DNA from 3 places in the Paenibacillus sp. GP183 genome. Region 1 is predicted to be linked to each of the others. Evidence: riboswitches for the same ligand, from Rfam matches in the RefSeq annotation. Region 1 holds a riboswitch; each other region holds the start of a gene.

Region 1 (7,424 bases):
CGCAGATTTGAGATGGACCGAGACAGTTTATACTGATTTCGAGAGTAATTATCGAAGTGATAAAAATGACATAAGAAAAATATACAATAATGAAGTTAGTCAAGTAGAATTTAATTTGTTGAGGTCTGAGGATTGGGCTCGTTGCATTATAAGTGAATTGCAGCAATCTAAAGCATTTACAATTGAACCATTTGTTACGGAAACTGAAGTAAGTCAGTATAGAGATTTAAAGTTAGACTGGCTTCGAGATGATAGAAATGAACCAAAGATCAAGCCAATCTATTTTACAGGAGATATTGTGAGTAATTTTATTTTAAAGACATCAAACGAACTCAATGCATTATTTAATGAAATTCAAACAAACACTTGGAGGGACTCAATATGATAAACATGGATAAGATCTACCTCATCACCGATATTCCTGGCTTTTCACCTCAAATCAGTCGTTTAATATCTATGATGAATTACGCAAGACATACAACTTTCCAATCAGTCAAGGATCTTACAATGGATCAGCTGGATTATTTAATAGATCCTCAGAGCAATTCGATTGGTGCATTATTATTGCACTTTGCAGGGGTTGAATTTGCTTATCAAGTTGAAACTTTTGAAAGAAGAGACTTATCAGAAGAAGAATTATCCGAATGGGGACCAGCATTAAATTTAGGAGAAGAAGGACGAGAAAAAATTAAGGGAAATGATTTGAATTTTTATTTAAACCGTATGAAAGATGTTAGACTCAGAACTTATGAATTGTTCAAAACAGTTAATGATGACTGGTTAGATAAAGAAGAACCATTCTGGCATAACAAACCGGCAAATTATTATTTTATGTGGTTTCACGTTTTTGAAGATGAAATTAATCATAGAGGCCAGATTAGATTGATAAAAAAGAGATTGAAGGTACAGCAAAAAGACTGACTATGAGAAAGAAGGACAAAGAATGATAAAAGCAGTTATTTTCGATTTTGATGGTTTAATTATAGATACGGAAACACCATCATATATGGCTTTTAAAGAGATTTATCAAGGATATGGGATTGAATTGCTGCTGCCAGTATATGCTCAATGTATTGGAACATCATTTCAGCTATTTAATCCTTATACATACTTATCCGAACAAGTGGAAGTAGATATGGAAGAGGTTAGAAGTAAATTTAAAAGAGATTATGCATTATTACTAGAACAATCTGAATTAAGACCAGGAGTAGTAGAATATTTGATTAATGCCAGACGGTTAAATCTTAGGATCGGTCTTGCTTCAAGTTCATCACTATCTTGGATAGAACCACTTTTAACGAGATACAAAATAGCAGAATACTTTGATACAGTCCAAACATCGGATAATGTAAAAAATGTAAAACCAGATCCAGAATTATATATCAAGGCCTTAGAAGCATTGGAAGTCGAAAGGAAGCAAGCCATATCCTTCGAAGACTCACTCAATGGATTTAAAGCGGCTAAAGCTGCAGGGTTAAATTGTGTAGTTGTTCCAAACGATGTAACAAGACATTTTGAATTTGCTGATTATGATTTAATGATTGAGTCTATGGCTGATATGGATTTAGAAGAATTAATTGAAAATATTAATGTTAAGAACAGACTCATTAACTAACTCGAAGAAGTTTCACTACAATTCATTAGAGCAGCTAAAGTTGATCGGAGACGACTACGACAGACAAAAGGAATATACCCACCGGGTGAAACAAGAATATGGGAATCTAAAGAGATTATGAAGAAACGTGAAGTAAAGACGGCGAAGAACAGGACTTAATGGAAGGAAAAATCATGAAAATCAAAGTTGTTTTATTTTTGCTCGTAATCATAGTTTTCTTTTTTCCAAGCTTAAAACTTCAGGGAACAAGTAACCCTATAATAAGTAGAACACCTACTGAACAAGAATTAGTAAACTTTCAAGATATTCATGGAAAAGCTTTGGCAATAAAGTACTATAATGATCATGCAATTGTTTTGGGTGATAACTCTGGTTACAGTTTATCTATAACTAATGATAACAAACCTCAGTATATTGGAAGTTCATGGGGAGGTGCACCAGAACGAGTAGACGTAATTGCAGTGACACAAGAAACATCATTTATAGGAGTAATCGTTCACCGAAAAGATGTACTCGAACAAGGACGAAAAATGAAAATAAAATTTGAAGATGGAAGCATAGTAGAAATAACAATGAATCATGAAAAGGCTTTTATAGTAGATCACCCAACTGGCAAGTTAACCAATTCATCTAAAGCGAAAGTTGAAGTATTTAATAATAACAACGAAATGATTTATCAGAATTTTTGAATGGATTTGAGATATTTTGAAATAGTTGATCAAAGGCAGCTCGTATCGGCGAGTAATCCCTTGTATATTCGTTAGTTGACATTTTGCAATTTTCAGATATAATCAACAGTAAATATTTGGTATGTGCGACTGGCGATAACGTAGATGACTACGGGGGAGCACATATTCATAGCAGCCGTTCGCCTGGGCAAAGTATTTGATCCTATGATCAAATACTTTTCTATTTTAAGGAGATGGATTGCGATGGAACGAGCTAGGAATGTAGCTGTTTTGGTGTATGAGAAAGTGGATGGATTAGACTTTGTAGGTCCCTTTGATGTTTTTGCTACAGCAAGCAATTGGGGGAAAGATTTTCGTGTTTACACGGTAAGTGAAAAGGTACAACCCTTGAACACGATCAGTGGATTTACTATTTATCCCAAGTACAGCTTTGATGATTGCCCACCTCCAGATATACTAATTGTTCCTGGTGGAATAGGTTCCCGAACAGAAATGTATAATGAATCACTTACAACTTGGATAAATAATACGGCTAGCACGGCTGAGCTGGTGTTATCTGTATGCACAGGAGCTTTGCTTTTGGCAAAAGCGAATTTATTAGACGGATTGAGTATAATAACAAATCGAAGAGCAATAGATTTATTACGTCAAGCGGCACCGAGCAATTCCAGGATTGTTGAAGACCTTAGATACGTTGATAATGGAAAAATCATCATGTCAGCTGGTGTAACTGCCGGAATCGATGCGTCCCTTTATGTTGTTTCAAAGCTGTTGGGAATTGAAAGGGCTGTTGATACAGCATCAAAACTAGAGTATGAATGGAAAAAGTAACAATCAGATCCTGACGCTGATTAACGGCGTCACGGCAAAGAAAGGAAGTCCTTGTTTGGAAAATCAAAATCATTTTAAGGACAATATCACAAATCCCAATTATGTGATTGCAGCTTCATTAGCTGAATCAGAAGTTCCCAATACACCAGGAATTTACTGTATAATGATTCGTGATATTACAAGTATTCCTGAGCCTTATTCTGCTTGCTTAATAAACAGAGATCACAATATTCTCTATGTTGGGCAAGCATCAACCAGCTTATTAAAGAGGTTAGTTACTCAAGACTTAAGACATAAAAGCCCTGCTTCTTTTTTCAGAAGTATCGGTGCAATCTTTGGTTATCGACCTGTAATTGGATCATTAAGCCATAGCCGAAACGGTGCAAACTATAAATTTTCTGATGATGACACCTTAAGAATTATTGACTGGATAAATAAGAATCTAATAATAAACTGGATAGCCATGAAATCTGAACTGCTGAATGATATCGAGATTAAACTAATTTTAGAAGCAAAACCCATACTAAACATAAGACAGAACCCAAATAAATTGAAAGAACTCGTGAGCCTTAGACAAGAATGTAGAATGATTGCAGCACCAAACAGCGGAGGGAAACATGAATAATATCAAAGCAATCCTTTTTGATTTGGACAATACTATTTTGGATCGAACGAGCACCTTCAATAATTTTATTAACTCATTTCTGAAAACTTATTTCGATCATTTCGAAATGAAACAAGAAATATTCGACCGAATCATTTATCTTGATCAAGACGGATACAAAGATAAACAGGAATTGTTTTCTGAACTACTTGAAGAATTACCTTGGGAATTGAAACCACTTAAGACGGAATTATTAGATTTCTACAGCACGGAATATGTTAAAAATGCAGTCTTAATGGAGCATGCCAGAGAAATAGTTCAGCACCTAAGAAAGAAATACAAAACGGGATTAATAACAAATGGCAAAACCGTAATTCAATATGGGAAGATCGATCAATTAGAAATCAGAAATGATTTTGATCTGATCATAGTTTCAGAAGAAGCAGGGATCAAGAAACCAGATCCAAAGATATTTGAATTGGCATTAAGGAAGCTGGAATTAAGTCCGGAACAATGCATTTTTATAGGAGATCATCCTGTTAACGATATCGAAGGTGCAGCAAAAATCGGAATGAAGACTATTTGGATGAAAGTAAATCAACCCTGGAAAGATGGTTTAACAGCCAAACCATTGCATTCCATTGAAAGATTAAATGAATTATATGAGTTGATCTAAGATGAGGCTTATGATCCGCATTTTATCAATGAATGAAGGAGTGTTATCTTATGGATGAAGCCCATTCTGTCTCCTCAAAAGGGATCGTATACCTCGCTTATGGCACAGCCTTACTCTACTCCTTCCTGCCTCATGCTCCATGGGTCATATTAGTTCCAACTGCTTTCATGCTTCCCTTATGGTTCTTACTCATTGCTCGTTTCCTTGCAAGGAGGTAGAATTCTGATGGATAAAATACGTTTTCCCATTGGTCAGTTTGAACCCATAATCAATCCTACTTTCGAGGATAGGGTCAATTTCATCAATCAGATCCCAGAAATCACAAAGAAATTAAGAAATATCATAAAGGATCTCAAGTCTGACCAGCTTAATATCCCTTTTCATCAAAATGGTTGGACAATCAAACAAATCATACATCACTTAGCTGATAATGATATGAACGCATATTTAAGGCTTAAGAGGGCGTTAACCGAAGAAGAGCCGATGTCGAGTACTTATCGAGAAGATTTATTTGCAGAGTTAAACGATTATAGGGATGTCCCGATTGAAAACTCACTTTTTCTACTTGAAACATTACACAGTCGGATCCTTATTCTCGTTAATGGTTTAAAACCGAGTGACTTTCAAAGAAAATTAAGAACCCAAGTACTAGGGAGTATTACAATCGATACAGCACTTCATCGGTTTGTATGGCATAATCTACATCACATTTCTCAAATAGAATCTCTAATAAATAGAAGTGGTTGGTAAGTTAATGGAGAAGATAACAGAGGTTGCTGAAATGAATAATAATAAGTACAGAGTGTTTGTTTATAAGGAAATTTAAATCAGAAGAGGAGGAAATATGAGCAGACCAATTTATGATCTTATAGGAGTTGGATATGATACAACTAGAAAGGCTGATCCAGAAATAACAAGAAGGTTACAAAATCATCTGCAAATATTTGATAGCAGACCTGTGATTGACATTGCTTGTGGCTCTGGAAATTATACATTAGCTTTACATAATCTAGGACTAAATGTTTGCGGGATGGATTTATCTCCGCTGATGATTGATTCCGCAAGAAAAAAAAGCAAAGAACTTGAATGGTATTTATCAGATGTGGAGAATATGACGTTTCTTGATGGTCAATTTAATGGGGCTGTATGTATATTAGCCATTCACCATTTTCGTGATCTAGTAAACAGTTTTAAAGAGATAAATCGAATCTTATGCGAGGGAAGCCGATTTGTTATTTTCACATCTTCGCCCGAGCAGATGCAGAGGTATTGGTTAAAAGAGTATTTTCCGGAGATGATGAATGCATCCATTTCCCAAATGCCAAATACTCTGGCGGTTGAGAAGGCATTATTAGACAGTGGTTTTCAAATGCTTGGATATGAGAGTTTTATGATACAACCAAATTTACAGGATTTTTTTCTGTACAGCGGTAAATACCGGCCTGAGATTTATTTGAGACCAGAAGTGCGTAATGGCATCTCTTCATTTGCTTCTTTAGCGTGCGAGGATGAGGTCAATGAAGGAACGAAGAAATTAGAAGAAGATTTGAAATCAGGGATTTTTAAACAGAGATCCAAAAGTTATGTAAGTGAGTTGGGGGATTATTTGTATATAGTTGCAGAGAAGCCGCATTCCTTCGTCTAATGGATAATATAGCTGATTCAGCACAAAAAAATAGCCACCTTAGGGTGGCTATCCATTTTCAACAACAAACGATAACAGAGGCTTTGGATTAAAACAACCGATTGATGATAGTCCCGGGAAACCATTGCTGATAAATGGCAGAACTGCTGTTATAAGCAGAGAAATAGGACAACGGATTCAGTGGCTTCGCAAAAGCGGAGGAGGCGCTGCTCAGCACTCGGTCGGCAAGACTTTGACTCAATTTTGCCGTTCCAGAAACGCCGCCAAGAGCATATTCCAGTCCAGTCGGATTTAGCTTCACACTTTTTTGAAGCGCAGCTTGGTCAACTGCTAAAGTACCATCGAGATTTGCTGTAATGCCGGCATTTTTAAATTCACCCGCATGGCTCGTAAATGCCTGTTTCAACTTATTGGCCAATACCGGATTGATATATTGCTCATTTTTCGACAGGTATTCCACCATTTTATTATATGAATCCGTGAATTTCGTAACGGCACCTGTAATGGCATCAGTGTTGTTTTCCACGGTAATCTTCGCTCCGGTCACTATTCCCGAGAGGGTTAAGGAAACTTTGGGATCGGCCGTTAACGTAACGGTATTTTTGCCCGAGGTATAGGCAGCGCCATTAACGGTATACTTGGCGTCCGCTGATGCCCGGCTAACCGTACCAATTCCCGTATTGACCACTGCTGAGCTGCCGACTGCATCGTTTATTGTGAACGCTTTGGCTGTTCCAGTTTCGTTAGCGGTCACAACCAGTTGACTCGTACCGGTCTTCACATCCTTCACGACATTCGCCGTAACCCCCGCTTTGGCTGTATTAATGCTTTTCGCCATTTTGTCAAGCACGGCTTGATTTGTGTCTCCGGCAACTACCGAAATCGAAAGGGGCTTCGTCGTCCCACCCGAAGTGATTGAAAAATTATGAGCTCCGGCAGCTAAATTTGTCACAGCTGTACTGGTTAATGCGGTTCCGGCAGACTGCTGCGCTACCGCCAATTGCTTCACATCGACGGTGTAAGTGGCTTTTTTCGCCCCGTCAGCCGCCAGGCCGCTGACACTGGACGAAGCTGTGGAGGTCACGCTTCTCTTATTCCATACGCTGTGCAATGAGGAAGCATCGAGGGGTGCCGTATTGGTTTTGAGTTGCTTAGCTTGGCTGGTGAGACCTGCCAAAGCACTCGATTGCGCTTTCGCATCCAAACTTACCGGGGCCATACCTATCGGTGCTGGCATCGGCATGGCGGCCGCGCCACCGCTGGGGTATAGCTGGCTGAACAAAGCTGACAAATTTAAGTACGGATTCATTCTGATGGAATTAATCATGCGATTCATCCCCAATCGTATTGAATTTATAATTTAT
Region 2 (7,424 bases), 1.1 Mb from region 1:
ATTGCTAACCTCTTGGGTCTAACAAATATTGATAAACATGAAGACTTCTTATCCAACATGAAAGAGATCATTACTCACTTGGAAACAACTAGTATCTACAGTGTGATCACTGGAGTGATTTGTTTTGCAGTTATCTTACTTACACAGAGGTACTTGCTGAAGGTGCCTGGTTCTTTAGTTGGGCTTATTGTATCCACTGTTGTTGCAGCTTTGTTCTTTAAAGGGCATGTCGCAACCATTGGCTCCTCATTTGGAGCCATACCGAATTCCTTGCCGGACTTTCACATTCCCGAAATAACGTGGGAACGAATCGGAACATTAATTCGACCGGCATTCATAATTGCAATGTTAGGTGGAATTGAATCGCTCTTGTCAGCAGTTGTAGCAGATGGAATGACGGGAAAACGTCATAACAGTAACCGTGAGTTAATTGGACAAGGAATCGCTAATATAATCACTCCCCTCTTTGGTGGTATTCCTGCAACAGGAGCCATAGCGAGAACGGCAACTAACATCAAAAACGGAGCCGTATCACCTTTATCTGGCATCATCCACGGCGTAGTGGTGTTCCTAGTTCTTATTTTGTTTGCTCCTTACGCTTCAGAAATTCCACTTGCCAGCATGGCTCCGATCCTCATGTTTGTCGCTTGGAACATGAGTGAGCGAAAGGAATTTACCCATGTTCTGAAAACCAAAACAAGTGACTCCATCGTGCTTGCAATCACATTTTTATTAACGGTTTTTACAAACTTAACAACAGCAGTTGAAGTTGGCTTAATCTTGGCAGTGTTAATGTTTGTTAAGCAAATGAGCGGAATTTTAACCGTTGCAAAAGTTTTACCCGATCCCGCCTCGGAAAAGGTTAAAGCCCATATGGTTACAGAAGGACATGATTGCCCACAGCTCAATATTTACACAATCGAAGGTCCTCTTTTCTTCGGTGCCGCCAACATGTTTGAGAAGTCCATAATGGACACCATTCACCTTCGACCTAAAATCTTACTTCTTCGGTTGGGTAAAGTGCCAATCATGGACACAACTGGTGAATTCAATTTATCTAGTTTGGTCAAACACTTCAAAAAGTTAGGCGGTATCGTGCTGATTTCCGGCATTCTACCACAGCCACTGGAGGTATTAAAGAAGACAGGACATTATGAACTTATTGGAGCTGAACATTTCTTTGCACACACGGGAGAAGCGATTGACTATTCTTTGCTCCAACTGGACTATAACAAATGCTTGGGTTGCAAACATTTCGCCTTCCGAGAATGCTCGGCGTTATCCAATGCGAAATCTCAACAGGGTGTTGTTCCGTACCGCGTTGATCCCAAAAAACAACGGTAAAAAGTTTGACTAGTTCTTTGGTGGTCATCTCAAATGCATTAATCGGAACCTCGGCTTGATACACCAGGAACCTGGTGGAAGAAGCCGCGTATTCAGCTAACGGAAACGTTTGCTCAATAAACAACTTAAAGTCGACATGATCGATAGCCTTTGCTGACCTAACTGGCAGGAGAACGTAAAAATTAACTTGATTATATTAGATTTTTCGGACTATAATAAAGTAAATATTTGGTATGTGTGACTGGCGAAACGTGGAGTACCACGAGGAAGCACATATTTCATACGCCGTTCGCCTGGGCAAAGTATTTGATCTTAGATCAAATGCTTTTTTTGTTCCATTCATGAAAGGGCAGGTGTTATGGAATGAAAATAGCTTATATTCTTTTTGAAAAGATGACAACATTGGATTTTGTCGGCTTTTATGAAGCGGTATCTTGGCTAAGAATTCTAAATGTTAAAGAAGATGTGTCGTGGGATCTCTGTGCAAATCACGAGGAAATTACAGACGACCGTGGTATGACAATAAAGGTAAAGCATGTTTACCCAGATCTATCTAAGTATGATTTGATATTTATTCCTGGCGGTATGCCTACCAGAGAACTGAGATACGATGCAGAGTTTGTCTCTTGGATCCAAAGTGCTCGCAATGTAGAGTACAAAGTGTCTGTTTGTACGGGTGCTTTACTTTTAGGTGCCGCGGGGTTCTTAACTGGTAAAATGGCAACAACGAACCCATCTGCTTACGAATTGTTGATTCCTTATTGCACAGAGGTAGTTAAGGCCCGAATTGTACGGGATGGGAATACTTTCACGGGCGGAGGTGTTTCAGCTTCTATTGATTTAGGTTTGTACCTTGTTGAATCATTAACGAATATAGATGTGGCGAAAAAGATTCAAAAGATGATGGATTACCCTTACTATCAGGCGGGGAAATTGTCTAATATTTTCATGCCCTACGAGTAATGATGGCCGGCTGTCGTCAAAACCGTTAGAATGTGGCTTAGAACCCTTTGGAGAGCATAGCATTGGTTATAGTTTGGACGTTCAGTTGAAAATAGTCCGTTAAGGGACAATTTAGAACGTTTGGCGATGCGGTTGATGGTAGAGTGTTGCTATGGATGACGCAAAAATTCTATAAAAGGTCTGCGACGATCGCGAGATAGGCCAGAAGACAAGGAAACTCGCGGCAGCTCTTCACTTATGCACAAAACACCCACTTTTGTGTGCATGTCCATAAACAAAACATTTCCAGAAGCCTACAAAAGGCCCTACGAGCCATTTTCAGAAGTGGCAAAATAGGGCCTTTCTATTTGTTTGGCACGCTTTGGCAGGTGCCGCAGTAACATGTTCACAAAATATGGGGTTTTGTATATATATATGTCTTGAATGATCGGAGCTAAATAAGTTGAATTTTACTCTTTCCTGATTATGGAAAGGATTTTTACCCATCAAACGTTGAATAAGTAAAGACCACTTATGGACGGGTGATGGAGTTGGAAGTCAATAAGGAACTACAGGAAGTTGAGAAACGATTAAAACACGAAAAAGATCGTCGAATGTTTGAGCGATACCAGACCATTCGTTTGCATTTGCTTGGACACGATAAGAATCTGATTGCCACCATCCTTGGAAGATCGGAGCGTACGGTAAGGACGTACTTAAAGCACTATCAAACATCCGGTTTAGATGGATTGCAGATGAAATTCTCTCCGGGTCGCAATGTACGAATTACGAAGGAGCAGCAAACTGAGCTTAAGAAGACGATTATCGAATCCCTGCCCCATGAGGTTGGATTTACGGCAAAATTCAACTGGACGCTTGAATTAATCAGTGAGTACATTAACCGTGAGTTTGGGAAGCACTACTCCCTCAGAGGAGTCTCCTTGATGATGCATCGTCTGGGTATGAGCTACACAAAGCCAACGTATACCTTAGCTGCCGCTGACGAAGAGAAGCAAAAAGAGTTTGTCGAAAACACCTTTCCAGAGTTAAAAAAATTACGAAAACGGCGAAATTGATCATTTATTGTTTGAAGATGAAGCCATGATCCGTGATTATCAAGCTCTTCAACATACATGGTTTGAAAAAGGCAAGCAGCGGATCATCAAAACAACCGGCAAACATCGCGGAGTAAAGCTTTTTTCTACAGTAAATTACGTGACGGGTCATATCGTATGGCAGGAAGATGATGAATACACGGCGGATAAGTTCTTGGTGTTTCTGAAGAAAGTCGTAGCAGCATACCCTACAGGCAAAATAGTAATGGTGCTAGACAATGCCCGAATTCATCATGCGAAACTGCTTGAATCATTCCTTAAGGAGCAGCAAGGTCGGCTTAAACTGGTTTTTCTACCTCCGTACAGCCCCGAACTCAATATCGTAGAAGGTCTGTGGAAATGGTTGAAGGCGGATGTAGTCAATAATGTCTTTTACCATACAGTTGCCGAAATCCGAAAAAACGTGCATACGTTCATGGAACAGATCAAGAAGGATCCACTGAACATAATCGACCGTCTTTGTATCAGGATGGAATCAGGGAAATTGTTGGAAGACCTTTAATTCAACTTATATAGTTAAACATGAAATCGGAAAGTAACCTCGTCAAAAGTTGATAGATCCGTGTCGGGTCAAGGTTTTTTAGTCACAAAAAGTTGCTAATTTTTTTGCAAAATAAACAGGACACTGCAAGCCTCTTGTCAAAGGTTAAACCACCACGAATAACCGACGAGAGGGAGTGTCCCTAGCAACATGGTACCACAAACAACGAACCACGCACCAGAACGAAAAACACGCCGCGAACGCCGAATTGAAATTCTCGAGGAGCGTCGCCGAATCAAGAATATCCTGAAAAAGTTGCGACCGGTCACCTTCGACAACGACACCGTCACGGAAGCCGGGAACTTCCAGTTCCTCGCTCGGTTCAAGGAACTTATCGGTCTGGACGCCCTGATCGAAAGTCACTTCCATCTGGAGCAAAAAGCCAACTGTGTTTACCCAGCCGGAAAGCTTGTCGATCAACTGCTGGACTGCGCACTGCTCGGTCACACGCGCTTCCAGCATATGAATGCACTCCAGTCGGATCCGGGTTACCAGATCGTTACCGGTATCGACCGTTTTCCTGACGAAAGTACCTTTCGCGGCTTCTTGAACAAGCTCTCCTGGAGCCATCTCATTCAGCTCGTCGCTTTGAATCGGGATTTACTGGCAAACAAAGCGCAAACGGGCGAAAAGCGTCTGGTCTGGATCGACATCGATGATACGGTCATTACGTTATTCGGGGAACAAGAAGGTGCGACAAACGGCTACAATCCGCGTTACCACGGACGGCCTTCTTACAAGATCCGGGTTGCTTTCATCGCCGGAAGCGGCGAACTGCTCCATCTGCAACTGAATCCCGGTAACACGAACGGCATGAAAGATTTACTATCGTTCGTCAAGGAAGTTGAAGCGATGTTGCCGCCGGAATGGATTGTCGAAGGTATCCGGGCCGACTGCGGCTTTGCTGACGCCGCTGTTATGGAATACGCCGAACAACGCGGCTGGCAGTACATCTTCAAGTTGCCGAAGATAGCAACCGTCAAGAAGGCGATTGCTTACCTTCAGCAACATCCGGCATTCTGGGAAACGCTGGCGGAGAAGCAAGAGGACATCACGTTTGCGACCGAAGACCATCGTTGGGCCGCTGCCGACATCCCGATTCTCCTTACCAACTGGGAGCAAGCAAGACGCTGCGTCATCTACCGGGAAGCCCATGAAACCGAGCGTACGACTGATGACCAGTTGACCCTGACGCTCACGACGTATTCCTTTCAGGCGATCGTCACCAATGTGGATCTCAAGCCGTTGCCGTTACTCCGCTCCTACAACAAGCGGGCCAACATTGAGAATCGCATCGACGAGCTGAAAGAAGGCTATGCGGTAGAGCAAAACAGCCAACATTCGATGCTCCGCAACCTGCTGTTCAGTTGGATCAAAGCAATTGCCTACAACCTGATGGTCTGGTTTAAACAAACACTGATGCCGGAATCTATGCAACAATGCGAGGTGCAAACGATCCGCCGGGCCGTGATCCGGGTTCCCGGCAATGTCGTGGGTTCCGGACGGTATCAGCATGTTCGTCTTGCTCCCAATCCGGGACTCGCTGTCATCGTGAGGACAATGCATCAGAAGTTCATCGCACTTGCTGAACGGTTCAGGCCCAGCATACAAACGGCTTAGCAGTTCATTCACAGCGCCAAAGCAAAGAAAGCAGCCTGTAGAAATGCAGGCTTCTTTGGCATGCCATAAATCAGTAGATCTCTCTGGCAATGTGAAATCGGACACACTGTCCAACGGATCGTCACACCCGACAGCAGATACCGCAGTCCAATCGAAGGTTATCCACAGGCTGGAGTTATCCACATTCCGATTTCATGTTAAAATAAATGATTTACAATAAATACAACTATTGATATGCTTCTAGAAACTTGGGGGTGTGAGCATGCGAAAGAAAATTGGTTGTTATCACGCTCATTATTCAAATATTGAGCATATTGAACGAGCATTAAATCCTTATGATGTTGAAATAGTTCACTTTGTAGATCCTGGTCTAGACCGTATCAAAGCGGATGTTGATTTTACCAATGAGATTGCTCAAAGGAAAATTAAAGATACTCTCGACTGGATTGCAAAATGTCACTTAGACGCTATTTTAATTACTTGTACTTTTTTTACTGCGAATTTACAGCAGGAGACCCTGCTTTCATATCCTATACCAATTATTAAAATCGACGATCCATTGTTTCAGAACATTTGCCAATTAAACAAACAAATAATTATGGCTTTTACAAATCCTAATACGGTGAAAGGCACAATGGATCAACTAATTAATTTTGCAAGGATAATGGAAAAGGAGCTTCAAGCAGAATCCGTCTTGTTAGAAAATACATTTGATCTAATTATGCAGGGTAAAAAGGAAGAGTACATCGAAGTAGTAACTAATGGGTTGAATCAAATCGTTAGAGAGAACCCTGACAAAACAGTGGTTGCTGCTCAATTATCAATGGTACCAGCGGCTCAAGGTATTGGAATTGGAAATCACTTAAATTCCTTATCAAGGTACATGGAGGAACTTTTAAACTTAGATATCAAGTGATTATACTCATATGTACAAAACAGATTTGATGAACTAGACTAACGGGCAGGTGAGTAATAATAATACAGAAACTTTCCAAAATGATGATCTATCTATCTGGTAAAATCATTAAGTGATGTAACGTAAAGGATGGAGTGAATATCCAATGGAAATTAGGACAGAAAGAGTTAGTGATTATGATGATGTATTTCAGTTAAATTACCTGGCTTTTAAGAACAGAGAAGATGAATCAAGATTGATTGAAAGAATTAGATTATCTAAACAATTCATCCCAGATTTGTCCCTTGTAGCAGAAGGAAATAATCATATAGTTGGTCATGATTTATTTAGTAAGCTGAGGTTATTGACGGAGAAAAAAATCATGAAGTTATCGTACTTGCTCCTGTTGCAGTATTACCAAGTCATCAGAAGAAAGGAATAGGTAGTATATTAATTCAAGAGGGGTTAAATAGATGCACAGAATTAGGTTGTGATTTTGTTTTTTTGATAGGACATCCAACTTATTATCCCAAGTTCGGATTTAAACCAGCGAGAAAATATGGATTCGAACTAAAACAGTTTAATGTATCTGACGAAGTCTTTATGGTGTATGAATTAACCCAAGGAAAAACAAACAGCTTACAAGGTGAGTTAATGTATCCGGAGTCATTCTTCGTATAATAGCAAAATATTCATTCTATTTTATTCCGCTCCATCGGAGAACGATAGCGGCGAATAGTGGTTTGCTTTGGCAGCCGTTTTTTATTTACGCCTTAAAAGCATATTGCTAAAAGTATGTTGCCGATAACTCGGCGTATGCTACCGCGGTCGCGTGAAATACACACGTTCGCCGCCAGTTATATGCGAGGATCTGATACCACTGTTTTCATAAGTTCAACCGGTGTGATTTGCTCAACTTTTGATGCTATTTAACGGGCAGGAATGTGCAAAAAGCTGTACGAATAGT
Region 3 (7,424 bases), 2.9 Mb from region 1:
AGGAAATGCGGAAATGCATTCGCATCTTGTTCCGGCATCCTATCATCGTGTGACGGCAACCGGCTCCGCGCAAAGGTTGTTGAACGGAGAAAGCGCGCCATCCATAGTGGAAACGCTGATTGGTTGCATACAAAACAGCGAACAGAGAGACCGTAATGTAAACGCCGGTTTACTTGTCATGAGGGATGCCGCCCCCACTTCATACAAACAATTTGTAGAAAACATCATACGCTGGCAGGAATATACTGAATTTCATTTGCAAAACGCTAAACAATTCGCTATACGGATTACCGGCTCTACCGCGTGGAAGGAACAATCCCGGTATGGCGAACTTTCAAGAAATCAACATAATACCTTGTATACCGTTTTTTGAAAAAGGAAAAGACTCTGTATCGTTGTTAAACGATTACGGAGTCATTTTTTCAAACCGGTCAGTCTATTTCTTTTCGATTTCTCTGATGAATTGCTTCATCATGTACACTTTGTTTTATATCATGTTTCGAAATGATTCCTAGCTCAAACGGCGGATGTCACCTCCATCAAAGGGAGTTTGAATAGAGTTGTTCATTACGGACATTCATGATCCTCGATTCGGCGGTGGATAACACCTATTTTTTCCTGACCCTGATGACTTGACGACTGAAACAACCAACATAATGCGCTTTAAAAGGCTGGCCACCGCGACGGCCTTTATTGTACTATCGTTTCCGTTAGCGTAGTAACAATCGTTTAATTTAGCTCATCGCTAATCCCTATTTGATTGCCTTCAATGTCTACAAACTCAAAATAATTGGTGCCGTTATCACGCTGAAGCTTGCCAATGTTAATGTCTTTTATTTGTAGTTTATTATATAAGGCCAGTGCGTCCGATGTTTGTATAATATATGGAATATGTACTAATGGATTCACTTTTGGGGTTTCAACCAGAGTTATGCCTCCCCAATGAGGAAAATTGGAGGCCGCATAATTTATCGTCAAATCATGTTCATATGTATGGCTGTTGTAACCAGCTCCACCTCTAAACGACCAACTTCTAAAGGAAAGACCAAATATTTCACTATACCAATCGATTGCCTTATCGATGTTTCTTACAGCCAAAAATGTAGCACATATAGCTACTTTTTGGTGTTGATCTAATTTATTGGGGATCTCGGCACCAACAAGACCAAGTCTATTCCCGTCGGGGTCAAAAAAATCCAAACAATGAAAACCGTCTGAAATGGATGACTTAGTTCTTACCTCTTTTTCGATTAACATTGAACGTGACTTAACCATATTTTGAGACTCTAAATTAAATGGGATATGCGTATACTCATTAAGCTGATTCGACTCTACCAAAACGATCGAAGTATCGTTAGCAAAGTTGATTTTTCCTTTCTTATCATCAACCCATGCGAACCGAACGTCGAATATGTTTTTGAACCACTTGATCGAACGTTCAAGGTCAGTTACTGGCAAATAGATGTCTTTCATGGAAAGCAGACTCATTCACTGTTCCTCCGATCATATGTATCTTTGGGTATTGTTTTCTGACTTTATTGTACCTCTTCTAAATTTTTCCAACAACAATGTTAAAAATCATCTATACTACCCGTTCGCAAAAAAAAGCAGCTACCAAAAGCAAACCACAATTAAGCTATCGTTTCCCGTTAGTCAATCATGCAGCGCAAGCACTGCACCACAGATGATGAAAATGGTTAGAATCCGTCAATACTGCTACTATGGCTGGGAGAGGAAGGTCGATGAACTATGGTGCCATAGAGCCCATCCGTTAGTCTGACTCCAACGACCACGGTGCATCACAGATTGTCGCTCCCTTTTGGGAAGCACTCATGGGAGATTAATCCTACTCTGGTTGCTGCACCAGCCTCATTTTCATTTTCAGCCTTGAATGGTATTTGGTACTTTAATTTCATATCTCTTCTCAGGCACAGCCTTTTTTTAAAAAATCATTCGGCTAGGTCTAATTTATTATTGTCTTTTTGAGGTTTTTCGCGGATTTAATTTTCATGGGAGTTCAAACCGCGAGGTTAAAGGACGGCTACCCTAAAGATAGCCCTTTCCTTCCACAACATGAAGAAACTTAACTAATCACCCGTGAGATAAATAAAATGTCCACTAGCTGTCAGCAATTTCTTGAACGTAGTAAAGAGAGAAGTTCATCAAATATACCAGGATTTGCACAAACTATTTCTTCTCCGCATAATTCAATTGGAATATTCGCAGGGACTGATCCAACGTGGCCAATAATGTTTTTCTTTTACGCTGTTTTCGTAAATATTGTTGCTAAATAGCAATAATATTGTCAATGCTTTCTTGCTTTGTAATAAATGAACGAAAAAGCAAAGAAGGAATGGAATAAATATGATGCCAATATAAAGAGATTTAACTATGAGCGTTAGCAAACCTTCTTGTTTGTAATTTAATGACATGAAACCAAAGGCTACGATAAAAGCCCATGAAATCAACAGGATAATTCCTAATCTATACAGTTTTTTCATATAGTCTCTCTCCTAAGCCATTTCTTTTAGAAACTGAACAGTCGTAAAATTTGACGACCACGCGAAAACAGCCTTCTTTTAAGACGCGGTTAATCATATTATAGTTTCAACTTTTTGAACATATTAGATTCACACATACAAAATGGCGACCAATTCGGCCGCCATTTTTTCAGTTTTAATTCAAAAATGTTGCCAATTATCCCTGTCGATAGAAGTGTCATTTCGTACTTTTGCACCTCAAAACGGCACCCGTTAGTGATCTTCTTCGTTGTTTATATAGCAACATCGTATAAATGTGCGGAAATTAAAGGTTCAGGGTACTTGTACTCGAGATATGCAAGGCAAGATCCTTCCTTCTTTTTTCACAATCTCATTCTTGATTTCGCATTCAAATGTTCAAAACTTTTCTTGTTCCTGTTACCATGTAGATGACCCCTTCACCAATATTGGTTATATGGTCCGCAACTCTTTCTAAGTGATGTGCTACCAAAATCAAATGGGTTAGTTGACGGTTTTTTTTCGCTGTTTCAGAACTCATTAATTCAACCATTTCGGACATGATGCTGCTGTAAAGTGTATCGACTTGCTCTTCCTTCTCCGAGAGTGCGGCGGCACGATGCACGTTTCGCTCCGTGTAAGACAACAAACTCTCCAACAGCATTTCCTTAGCCAGATTTACCATTCGGGGAATGTCTTCCAGCGGTTTTACCAGTTCTTCGCCACTCAATCGAATGGTAATCTTTGCAATATCGACAGCATGGTCAGCGATACGTTCCAAGTCTGTGGAAATCTTCAGTGCCGTTCCAATAATACGAAGGTCGCTGGCCATCGGCTGCTGCAGGGCGATCAATTGCAAGCATAGTTCTTCAATATGTTGCAACGACTCATCAATTTTATCATCGCTATCAATAACGTCATTCGCCAACTTATCGTCGTGACGAGCTAGGGACTCCCCGGCTGAATGGATCATATGCTTCACACTTGCTCCCATATCAAGCAATTTTCGCTGCAATTCATCTAAAGAATGGTGAAAACTGGATCTAGCTTCCATGCTTCAGCCTCCTTTCCCCATTTCGGAAAATTTTCACTTGAAAATTCCCCTTACCACAAACAATTTCCAAATCCAACAATAATTACACTATGCCCCAATCCCATGTCAATGATTTTAATCGCATCAAGCTGAGTGGCATCATCAAATTCTTTAATGATTACATTGGCATGCAAATGAACATTTGTCCGTCCTTTTCATTCAAAAGAAATCGTCCCGTAATCCTGTTCAATTTGCCAACTTGCTAATAATGAAACTACTTGTCAGTATGATATTCGGTTTCCTTTTTTTCTTTTCCTTCCTATCCCAATACCTAAATATTTTTTGATCCATTCAACACCAGTGTACCGGAACCTAATTAAGTATTCGCTTATAAAAATAGGGAAATCTTGACATGATATAGTAGAGGTGATGCCCATGAATTTTGAACTTTACATTAAACTAACCTTTGCCCTGTTTTTAGGATTGCTTATCGGTATAGACCGGCAACTCAAACACAAGCGACTGGATATTAATACGACCATGGTCATTTGTGTTGCTAGTTGTTTAATTACGGTCATATCTATAGAATCGGTAACGAAGTTTGCTGTCCTTGGGCTTACCAACCGGGATCCCATGCGTTTAGCAGCACAAATTGTAAGCGGAGTAGGTTTCTTAGGCGCCGGAATTATTTTGAGAAGAAACAATGATGTGATTTCTGGGCTTACTTCTGCAGCCATGATCTGGGCCGCTTCCGGTCTCGGTATCGCAGTTGGCGCAGGCTTTTATTTAGAAGCGTTGTACGTAGCTGGTCTTCTTTTACTAGCCGTTAATGTATTGCCTCATGCGATTAAACGGTTGGGTCCGGTCAAATTAAGCCAGCGGGATGTATCCGTAAAAATTGTCATGGAAGCCAATTACAAACTAACCGATCTGATCAAAACCATTGAGGGTAAGGAGCAAACAGGAATAGAACACAATCAAAAGGTAATGGATATTAGACATTTGAAAATTAAAGATTTGGATTCAAGCTTCCAACAAGTCGAATTAATTCTAGCCGCACCTGAGAAACAATTTACAAGCGAGATCTATTATTTTATTAAACGCATTGATCATGTTGTATCGGTGGAGGTAGAGCATCTATAAATAAATAGCACCTATATCGTTACACCAGAACCTCAAAAAAAGCCTTATTATTCAGGGCATTTATCGTTTAATCAATAGGATGCGGTCGAAGGGATTTGAACCCTCACGTCTTGTGAGCGCTACTATAAACTACCGCTTCGCCTTATAAAACTCATGGTATAGCTCCATCAGTGCCCGGTTCTCTATTCTTGACACATACGATCGAGAAATTCCCAGCTCCTTAGCAATTTCCCTCTGCGTCCGTTCCTCACCACTGTGCTCAAAGGCCAAACCGCCACATCACGACTTCCTTCTCCCAATCATTTTGACGATGTGGAACACGAAACAAAACAATGTAAAAAATGATTTGCCACCATGATGGTTAATTTTAGCAATTGTGACTATAGAATGCCCTTACAGAAATAGTACACAAAAAAGCCACGCCGTCATGCCAATTATGATAGTCCTACCTGGATACGGGTTATGAAACAACTCATTTTCAAAAGTAACTATCGAACTCCCCTCAAAATCATTTCAAGTATTTGCGCTACACCATCATTATCATTTGTATCCGTTATTTCATCTGCTAAGTTCTTTAACTCATCGACTGCATTCAACATCGCAACCGAATATGCTGATATCTTAAACATTTCAATGTCGTTGTAATCATCACCAAAAACGATAATTTGGGAAGTGTTAATGCCATAATGACTAATTAGTTTTAGTATTCCAGTAGCCTTAGAAACTGATTTATTCATCATCTGAACAAGTTTCCCTTTGTCAGTTAATAAATAATTAACTTTTTCTTCGAATAATAGACGTAATTCCTTTGGCTCACCGAAATCAGTTATTAATATCTTTGTTGCTAAATGCTGCTTTAACTCCCTATACTCACATACTATTGGATGGAATAAAGGGTTATACACGGCATTATCCAGGATTTTATGGTTAGAGTACCAATGGTCTTTAACTTCAAGGCTTATTACACAATCTGGCAGCTTCACTGAACAATAATCCAATATATCTTCTGTAGTTGTTCTGTCAATGGGTATGTGTTCTTCTAGTCCCGCCTTTACATCCACGATCAATGCGCCATTATAAAATACAAATGAGGATATATCTAACAGTTCAATCGGTAGTAATGCCCGAACTGATCTAGGTGGTCTGGCTGTTGCAACAATGATCTTCATTCCGTTATGGCTGCATCTTAAAACTGCATCCAAATTTCGCTCGGACACTTTCTTACTTGAATTTAATAGAGTCCCATCAAGATCAAGAACGATTGCTGAAATATCCATCTCTTTCACCTCCAACCAAAAACAAAAAAAGCATTCGATCAGATTTGACCAAATACTTTGCCCAGGCGTACGGCATATAAATATGTGTTTCCTCGTGGTTATCCACGTTTACGCCAGTTACACATACCAAATATTTACTAAATTATATTAGGAGAATTAATTCAAGTCAAGGTATTATTGTGCATTACTGCCTGATAGTTGAGTAGGCTACCGATGATGCCGGCAGCCTGTTCGTAATGATGCTATCGTACCCGTCCCTCGGTTTTAAGGGGTTCTCTCACGTATACTCACTCATTCGCAGGATTTCATCACCATTGGATACAGTGATCGTTAGGGATGTAAGCTGATGAGAGCCCGCCGTTACATTTTTGGGCATACGGGAATAGAAGAAATGGCTGGAACATTTCCTTAAAGCCTTTTTCTACTGCACGTATACTCCACAAAATCCCTGGAAATTCACCATCCCATGGCTAGCGTAACAAGTGACAAAATCCTATTCAACGTTTTTTGTTAATTCTAATGAACCGCTCCCCAAATTTCATGTAATGTCTTCGATATGTAAAATAAAAAGCCGCGATACTGGTCCGCGACTCCAAAATTTGATATTCAACTTTATGCATTACGCTGTTTTTGCAGTCTTTGTTGTTTTTTTATGTACAGCCTTTGCCTTTTTAATTTTACTCACAGCGTACTTTTTAGAGTTAGCCTTAGTAGTTTTCTTAGCTATTGTATCCTTTTTCTTAGCATGAGTTACGGTGTGTTTAGTTTGAACGGTAGTTTTAGTAGCAGCAAAAGCAGAGCTTGTGAAACTAAATAGTAAACAAGCGGAAAGCCCTAATACGAGTAACTTCTTCATGTTGATTTGTTTCCTTTCTCGTTTTGTAAGTGCCAACAAAGGTGCTGGCTCCTTTAAGGAAAGTATAGCACAAACAGTTTACTTCTTTCGTTAAATATTGTCGGAGTCCAAGCCCTTATTGTAGTTGATCGTCATTCGTTTCCTTATCTTGACCTTCTTGCTTATTATCTGCTTGTTCCTGTTTATTGATTTTTCCAGTCGCAGCATCTACATTAACTTCCGTGATTCGACCATTGCTGTCTTGAATCTGTACATTGTATACAGCTGTGCCATTTTCATCTTCCAGTTGAACATCTTTTACGGTTCCTTGAACTTGTGCCGTAGCAATGGTGGTGCTTTGCTCTTTTGTAATTTTGGCTTGCTTCTGCAGAGCGACTTGACTTAAATCAGCGGCTTCTTTATTTTGGTCATCTGCTATCGGTCCTCCATCATCGGCTGTCTCTTGGTCGTCTGTTGTTGTTATTGTCGTGTTTGCGGTAGAAGTTCCTGTAACTGCCGCGAATGACTGATTATGTGGCATTACGATCAGGCCACCTCCAAATATCAAACTTGCTGCTACGGTGCCCACAACGATTTTCTTACGAATCGATTTCACAGTCTCATACCACCTTGTTTTC

The links. Region 1 has a riboswitch for ZMP and ZTP ahead of BLV33_RS05275 (DJ-1/PfpI family protein). Riboswitches for the same ligand answer to the same signal wherever they lie in the genome.
Region 2: another riboswitch for ZMP and ZTP. It lies ahead of BLV33_RS10750 (DJ-1/PfpI family protein); the one in region 1 lies ahead of BLV33_RS05275 (DJ-1/PfpI family protein).
Region 3: another riboswitch for ZMP and ZTP. It lies ahead of BLV33_RS19440 (HAD family hydrolase); the one in region 1 lies ahead of BLV33_RS05275 (DJ-1/PfpI family protein).

The regions. Positions count from the first base shown of each region.
Region 1 is NZ_FNSW01000001.1:1,068,939-1,076,362, reverse strand. It holds gene BLV33_RS05295 (hypothetical protein) at 1-385, shown strand, start outside; gene BLV33_RS05290 (DinB family protein) at 382-921, shown strand; gene BLV33_RS05285 (HAD family hydrolase) at 944-1,615, shown strand; gene BLV33_RS05280 (hypothetical protein) at 1,789-2,304, shown strand; ZMP/ZTP riboswitch at 2,420-2,500, shown strand; gene BLV33_RS05275 (DJ-1/PfpI family protein) at 2,548-3,135, shown strand; gene BLV33_RS05270 (GIY-YIG nuclease family protein) at 3,191-3,760, shown strand; gene BLV33_RS05265 (HAD family hydrolase) at 3,753-4,415, shown strand; gene BLV33_RS05260 (YfiT family bacillithiol transferase) at 4,641-5,165, shown strand; gene BLV33_RS05255 (class I SAM-dependent methyltransferase) at 5,260-6,060, shown strand; gene fliD (flagellar filament capping protein FliD) at 6,149-7,387, opposite strand.
Region 2 is NZ_FNSW01000001.1:2,157,276-2,164,699, reverse strand. It holds gene sulP (SulP family inorganic anion transporter) at 1-1,344, shown strand, start outside; ZMP/ZTP riboswitch at 1,572-1,650, shown strand; gene BLV33_RS10750 (DJ-1/PfpI family protein) at 1,708-2,307, shown strand; one part of gene BLV33_RS10745 (IS630 family transposase) at 2,832-3,344, shown strand; one part of gene BLV33_RS10745 (IS630 family transposase) at 3,346-3,903, shown strand; gene BLV33_RS10740 (IS1380 family transposase) at 4,093-5,562, shown strand; gene BLV33_RS10735 (hypothetical protein) at 5,825-6,478, shown strand; gene BLV33_RS29965 (GNAT family N-acetyltransferase) at 6,624-6,899, shown strand; gene BLV33_RS29960 (GNAT family N-acetyltransferase) at 6,821-7,138, shown strand.
Region 3 is NZ_FNSW01000001.1:3,937,997-3,945,420, reverse strand. It holds gene BLV33_RS19470 (hypothetical protein) at 1-373, shown strand, start outside; gene BLV33_RS19465 (VOC family protein) at 730-1,488, opposite strand; gene BLV33_RS19460 (hypothetical protein) at 2,208-2,501, opposite strand; gene phoU (phosphate signaling complex protein PhoU) at 2,890-3,552, opposite strand; gene BLV33_RS19450 (MgtC/SapB family protein) at 3,967-4,674, shown strand; partial or broken gene BLV33_RS19445 (sigma factor-like helix-turn-helix DNA-binding protein) at 4,804-4,926, opposite strand; gene BLV33_RS19440 (HAD family hydrolase) at 5,163-5,951, opposite strand; ZMP/ZTP riboswitch at 6,004-6,082, opposite strand; gene BLV33_RS19435 (hypothetical protein) at 6,571-6,843, opposite strand; gene BLV33_RS19430 (PepSY domain-containing protein) at 6,923-7,402, opposite strand.